2 regions of the Paraburkholderia sp. GAS42 genome follow, and region 1 is predicted to be linked to the other one. Evidence: riboswitches for the same ligand, from Rfam matches in the RefSeq annotation. Region 1 holds a riboswitch; the other holds the start of a gene.
The links. A riboswitch is a leader RNA that binds a small molecule or an ion and turns the genes downstream of it on or off. The one in region 1 is predicted to bind ZMP and ZTP.
Positions count from the first base shown of each region.

Region 1 (3,407 bases):
TGACACACGGATGTCAAAATCGCCAGGGTTATTTATTGCAATGCGGAAAACATTTTATGGATTTCATGTGAATATTTAATGGTTTGAAAAAATCCATATATGCACCTGGTGTTCAAGGATGGTTTAACCCCTTGCTTCGCGAAGGACATAATAGCGATTTTATTAGTCATAAAAAGCCGGCCCGGAAATTGTTGCGCCATCGAGGGGCAAGTCGCGCCGATGAGCACGCAATCTGTGCATCCGGTCGAATGGCTGCAAGCGCCTGTCAGTAAGGGATATGCGGCAGTGCGTCACTGACCGGCATGGCACGCCGCGCATGCGGACCCGCGTGTTTCAAAGTGTTCCCGAAAGTAATAAAGCGCGTTTACCGAAAAAATGCTTGCCTGAAAAAAATTCGATTGTTAATCTTGGCAGGCATTTTAAAATCTAACATCAATCCGGTGATCGGGATTGAAGACGAAGGCTGGTTTTGTGAACGACAGTGCGTAAATCACGGTTCACGTTCAAAGTCGCATAAGGCCAGGGTAATGGCCACGGCAATTCCGCTTCGACCGTTTCATCCGTTTCACCGATTCAGCCAGATTGACGTTCAAGACCAGACTGTCGATTCTGCTGCTGCTTGACCGGCGTTCGCCATCGCGCGGCGTCGAGTCGCAAACAGCGACGTATAGTTCGCTGCCGCTTCACGCAGAACAGCACCGACAGCTGGACGCAATCGATGTTTTCGCACCGGGGATACTTATGCTGAGCGCTACCCTCGACACTACTGATACGCCGCAACCCGACTCGCACCGCGTCGGCGATGTGGTGACCCTGAAGTCAGGCGGCCCGCGCATGACCGTGACGCATGTCGGTCCCGTCGCGCTGGCGGAAGGGGACTGGCTCGTCTGCCAGTGGTTCGACGAGCAGGGCGAATTGCGCCAGGACGTATTCGCTTTCGACCGCGTGCGGCCGGAGCCGCGCTCCATTCCGGCAGGCTCCGTACAACTGCAGCAGTTCGCGCGATTCGGTTACGGACGCTAAGCCTTCGCGCTATCGACGCGCCTCGGTCGCCATCCTGACCGCAAGCCCGGCGAGCACTGTTCCCATCAGCCAGCGCTGAATGACCATCCAGGTCGGACGCTGCGCGAGAAACATCGCGATCGATCCCGCCATCACGGCGGCGATTGCGTTGATGGTGAGGCTCATCGCGATCTGCACGACGCCGAGCGTCAGCGATTGCACGAACACACTGCCGTGCTGCGGATCGATAAACTGCGGCAGCAGCGACAGATACAGCACCGCGATCTTCGGATTCAGCAGATTCGTGACGAAGCCCATCGCGAAGAGTTTGCGCGGGCTGTCGGCGGGCAGGTCGCGGACCTGAAACGGCGAGCGTCCGCCCGGCTTCACGGCCTGCCATGCGAGCCACAGCAGATACAGCGCGCCGCCGAAACGCAGCGCGTCGTATGCGAAGGGCACAGCGAGCAGCAGCGCGGTAATACCCAGCGCCGCGGACAGCATATAAAACACGAAGCCCAGCGCCACGCCGCCAAGTGAAATCAGGCCGGCCGTGCGGCCCTGGCAGATCGAGCGCGAGATCAGATAGAGCATGTTCGGGCCAGGCGTAAGCGCCATCCCGAGCGAGACAAGTCCGAAAGTCAACAGACTGGAAAGATGCGGCATTGCATGGCTCCGTAAAAATTAGTCGATAGCGCGGAGTGATCCACAACGATCAGGCAATGCCCAGGCGCGCGGCAAAAACGTGAGGAAAACGCGTGCGGAAACACGTCATGAAAAACCCACGGTCCGCGTTCCCCGATGGTGTCTCCATCTTGCAGCGCCAGTTGCGCGGACCCAGCCATTATTCCATGCGCCAGCGTTTTGCGTAAAAACGCGCGCAGACAGGCCGGCGTTCAGCCCGACTCAACGCCGTAGCGGCCTGAAAAACCGGCGGATTTCCTCAGCCAGCAACGCAGGTTGCTCCATCGCGGCGAAGTGCCCGCCGCGCGGCATGTCGGCCCATTGCGTGAGATCGAACACGCGTTCGATCCACGATTGCGGCGGCCGGCTGATTTCCTTCGGAAAGCGCGCGAAGCCAAGCGGCGGACGCACCCGCTCGCCATGTGCAAAACGAAGCGGCTTCAATCGCATCTCCCAGTAAAAACGCATCGATGACGCGATCGTCTGCGTATACCAGTAGAGCGAGAGATTCGTCAGCAGTTCGTCTTTCGAAAACACGCTTTCGATGTCGCCATTGCAGTCGCTCCACGCGCGAAATTTTTCGATGATCCATGCAGCAAGCCCCGCAGGCGAGTCGTTCAACGACGTGGCAAGTGTCTGTGGCTTCGTACTGTGCACATGCGCGTAGCCGCCTTCGAGCGCGGCCCACATCGCTTTTGCATCGAGAAAAGTCTGTTCACGCGGGGTGATGGGGGGATCGTCGGCGGTGAGCGGTGGCTCATACGAACTCGGCAAATAATTCAGATGGATGCCGTCGACGTGCTGCGGATGCCGGTACGCGAGCGCGATCGACACAGCCGCGCCGAGATCGCCGCCCTGCGCACCGAAGCGCTCGTAGCCGAGTCCGTGCATCAGTTCGGCCCATAGATCCGCAGTCGCGAACGCGGACGTGCCGGGCTTCACGGGTCGCTCCGAAAAGCCAAAGCCGGGCAGCGAGGGCACCACGATGTCGAACGCATCGGCCGGGTCCGCGCCGACCGATGCCGGATCGCACAGATGCGGCAGCAGTTCCATGAATTCGATGAACGACCCCGGCCAGCCGTGCGTGATAACGAGCGGATACGGTCTCGGTCCGACGCCACGCCGATGCACGTAGTGGATATTCAGCCCGCCGACCTGTGAGACAAACTGCGGCTCGCGGTTCAGGCGCTGCTCGGCGGTACGCCAGTCGTAACCGTTCGCCCAGTGATGCGCGAGTTCGCGCACGTACGCAGGATCGACACCGAGCGCCCACGGCGCGCCGTCGTAGTGATCGGGCCAGCGCGTATGCTGCAGCCGTGCGCTGAGCGCCATGACCTGCGTATCGGGGATCGCAATCAGGAACGGTGTCACCTGCATCGGGCCTCTCCGGTCAGTGCTGCGTGGCTACTTCGTCGACCGGTCGCGCGTCGAGGTGCGCGAAGCGCGCATCTGCACGCGTTCGATCAGATTCTTCGAGAAACCGCGCATGGTCACGATACGCCGTGTCGCGACCACCTCGCCCGCGACGTTGGCCGGCGGATTCGGCTGAAGCGCCCAGTAAAGCGCGAGCAACCAGCCGAACACCGTCCATCCAAGCACGGCATTGAAGAGCGCAATGACGAGCAGATCATGGCGCTTGCGGCGGTCCGCGAGAATCGCCGGCAGGAAATAAACCGCGAGCGCGACGGCGGCCCCGATGATCTGAACGATCAGGCTGATTCCCA
Region 1 is NZ_JBNDML010000013.1:112,293-115,699, forward strand. It holds gene P3T16_RS20040 (YodC family protein) at 742-1,023, shown strand; gene P3T16_RS20045 (LysE family translocator) at 1,033-1,665, opposite strand; ZMP/ZTP riboswitch at 1,717-1,840, opposite strand; gene P3T16_RS20050 (epoxide hydrolase family protein) at 1,906-3,060, opposite strand; gene P3T16_RS20055 (superinfection immunity protein) at 3,088-3,407, opposite strand, start outside.

Region 2 (3,407 bases), on a different contig from region 1:
ACACGCGGATTGGCCACATGAAGCCGATTTCCGTGCCGGGCTGGCTGATAGACATATCCATGGCGCGCATTTTACCGGAACGCGCGCCGGTATCCCGATTTTGGGTGCACGTTCCACCTGGTACCGCTCAGCCCCGATGGATGCTAAGGCCCGCAAACGACTGCGCGACGGGCATCAGTTCGATCGTGTTGATGTTGACGTGAGCGGGCCGCGTCGCGATCCAGTAGATCGAATCGGCGATGTCTTCGGCGGTCAGCGGCTGCACGTTCTGATAGACGTTGGCCGCCTTTTCGTCGTTGCCGCGAAAGCGCACGTTCGAGAATTCGGTGCCGCCGCACAGGCCCGGTTCGATGTCCGTCACGCGGATGGCCGTGCCGGCGAGGTCGGCGCGCAGGTTCAGACTGAACTGGCGTACGAAGGCCTTGGTTGCGCCATACACGTTGCCGCCCGGATACGGCCAGCTGCCGGCCACCGACCCGAGGTTGAACACGTGACCGCGATTGCGCTCGACCATGCCCGGCAGCAACGCGCGCGTAACCTGTACGAGGCCCGTGCAGTTGGTGTCGATCATCGTCGTCCAGTCGTCGAGTTCCGCGCGCTGCGCCGGCTCGAGACCGAGCGCGAGCCCGGCGTTGTTGACAAGTACGTCGATGGCGGCGAATTCCGCCGGCAGCGACGCGGGCGCGGCTTCGACGGCTGCGCGATCGCGCACGTCGAGTTCGAGCGGAAGAAGCGCGTCGCCGAGTTCGCTGGCGAGCGCGTCGAGGCGATCCTTGCGGCGGGCCGTAGCGACGACCTTGTGGCCGCCCTTGACGAAAGCCCGGGCGATGGCGGCGCCAAACCCTGCGGAAGCCCCTGTAACAAAGACGATCATTGCTGCTCCCTGGTCGGTGGAGAAAAACGGAAGGTGCCAAGCCTACTTCCAATGCGGCGCGGCGGCAAGGGAAGACCCTGGGCCAACAGCTGCCGGGGTGCGCGGCGGTCAGGGGCGGCCAGCGCCGGCAACAGCACCCCGTGGGGCCTGTCCCGACGGGGCTTCTCGGGCGGTTGCCTATTCGATGCGCTTCAAATAAACTAACGCGCTCACCCCTGCGTGACTGGCGATAGAACCCTTTTGGGGTTCAAGGTGGAACAACCCACCGTGAAGCGCAGGGTGCCGTTTTTGCCGTTCGCCTGGGCAGCCGTGATCCGCGCGCCATGTTTTGCGCTGCCGGTGGCTGTCCTGCCTCGCGTGTACGGTACTTCTTCATCCGCCACGTCATGGCTGGCCCAGTCGCCAGCAGCGCCGCGTACCCGCTACGCTTTCCGCACACAATTCGGCGCACGATCCGGTCAACCTGAACACATTTAACGGAAACCGTATGTTTGACAGAGCCAAAAGCACCATCGCCAACGTCGATCCCGAACTCTGGAACGTGATCGAGCAGGAAAACCGCCGTCAGGAAGACCACATCGAACTGATCGCGTCGGAAAACTACACGAGCCCGGCTGTCATGGCTGCGCAAGGCTCGCAACTCACGAACAAATACGCGGAAGGTTATCCAGGCAAGCGCTACTACGGCGGCTGCGAGTTCGTCGATATCGCCGAGCAACTGGCGATCGATCGCGTCAAGCAACTGTTCGGCGCCGAAGCCGCGAATGTGCAGCCGAATTCGGGTTCGCAGGCGAACCAGGGCGTGTTCTTCGCGATGTTGAAGCCGGGCGACACGATCATGGGCATGAGCCTCGCGCACGGCGGCCACCTCACGCACGGCTCGCCCGTCAACATGTCGGGCAAGTGGTTCAACGTCGTGAGCTACGGCCTGAACGAAGCCGAAGACATCGATTACGACGCAGCTGAAAAGCTCGCCCAGGAACACAAGCCGAAGCTGATTATCGCGGGCGCCTCGGCATTCGCGCTGCGCATCGACTTCGAACGTCTGTCGAAGATCGCGAAATCGGTTGGCGCGTATTTCATGGTCGACATGGCGCACTACGCTGGCCTCATCGCCGCGGGCGTGTATCCGAACCCGGTGCCGCACGCCGATTTCGTCACGACGACCACGCACAAGAGCCTGCGCGGCCCGCGCGGCGGCGTGATCCTGATGAAGGCCGAGTTTGAAAAGCAGATCAACTCGGCAATCTTCCCGGGCATTCAGGGCGGCCCGCTGATGCACGTGATCGCCGCCAAGGCTGTCGCGTTCAAGGAAGCGCTGTCGCCGGAATTCAAGGAATACCAGCAGAAGGTGGCCGACAACGCGCGCGTGCTGGCTGAGACGCTCGTGAAGCGTGGCCTGCGCATCGTGTCGGGTCGCACCGAAAGCCACGTGATGCTGGTCGACCTGCGCGCGAAGAACATCACGGGCAAGGCTGCGGAAGCGGCGCTCGGCGCAGCGCATATCACGGTCAACAAGAACGCGATTCCGAACGATCCGGAAAAGCCGTTCGTCACGAGCGGCGTGCGTCTCGGCTCGCCGGCCATGACGACCCGCGGCTTCGGTGGGAAGGAAGCGGAACTGGTTGGCAATCTGATCGCCGACGTGCTCGACAACCCGGAAGATGCGGCCACGATCGAACGCGTGCGCGCGCAGGTCGCCGGGTTGACGAAGCGCTTCCCGGTGTACGGCTAACCAGCCATGCGCTGCCCCTTCTGCCGGCACGACGACACGCAGGTAGTGGATTCGCGCGTGTCCGAAGACGGCGCCGCGATTCGTCGGCGCCGTCGCTGCCCGGCCTGCGACAAACGTTTCACGACGTATGAGCGGGTCGAACTGGCGTTGCCGTCGGTCGTCAAGAAGGATGGCAGCCGCACCGAATTCGATCGCCGCAAGATTATCGCGAGCATGCAACTGGCGCTGCGCAAGCGCCCGGTTGCTGCCGACGCAGTCGACGCGGCGGCTTCGCGCATTGAATACCAGCTGCTCGGCAGCGGCGAACGGGAAGTGCGCAGCGAGCGCCTTGGCGAACTCGTGATGAACGAGTTGCGCGAACTCGATACGATCGCCTATGTCCGTTTCGCTTCGGTCTACCGGCGCTTCGAGGACGTCTCCGAATTCGAAGACGTGATCGAAGAGTTCCGGCGAATGGCCGCCCCTCCCGCCGCCCCAGGCAAACCCACCCGCAAGCGCTAGTTTTTCGCGCGTCCGCATTTCTCTCCCCTTGAATTTCTGTCACGCCTGAATTCTGGCGTGATGTCGTGCGCTTCCGCTAGCTGGCCGTTTGGCAGATTGCTGGCGCGCGGAGCGCCCGGTAGATTGTCTGCATTCTTCGAATCAATCAGGGATGCAGATGAAAACGGATGTCCTCCCAGCTCCACGCAGTGGTGGCTTTACGCTTGTTGAAACCCTCATCGTCATCGCGATGCTTGCGGTGATTGCCGTGCTGGCCACGCCGTCGTTCTTTGCGTGGCATGTGCGAGATCAGGTCGA
Region 2 is NZ_JBNDML010000006.1:237,661-241,067, reverse strand. It holds gene ybgC (tol-pal system-associated acyl-CoA thioesterase) at 1-70, opposite strand, end outside; gene ydfG (bifunctional NADP-dependent 3-hydroxy acid dehydrogenase/3-hydroxypropionate dehydrogenase YdfG) at 128-874, opposite strand; ZMP/ZTP riboswitch at 1,084-1,186, shown strand; gene glyA (serine hydroxymethyltransferase) at 1,362-2,609, shown strand; gene nrdR (transcriptional regulator NrdR) at 2,616-3,110, shown strand; gene P3T16_RS12030 (GspH/FimT family pseudopilin) at 3,262-3,407, shown strand, end outside.
Region 2: another riboswitch for ZMP and ZTP. It lies ahead of glyA (serine hydroxymethyltransferase); the one in region 1 lies ahead of P3T16_RS20045 (LysE family translocator).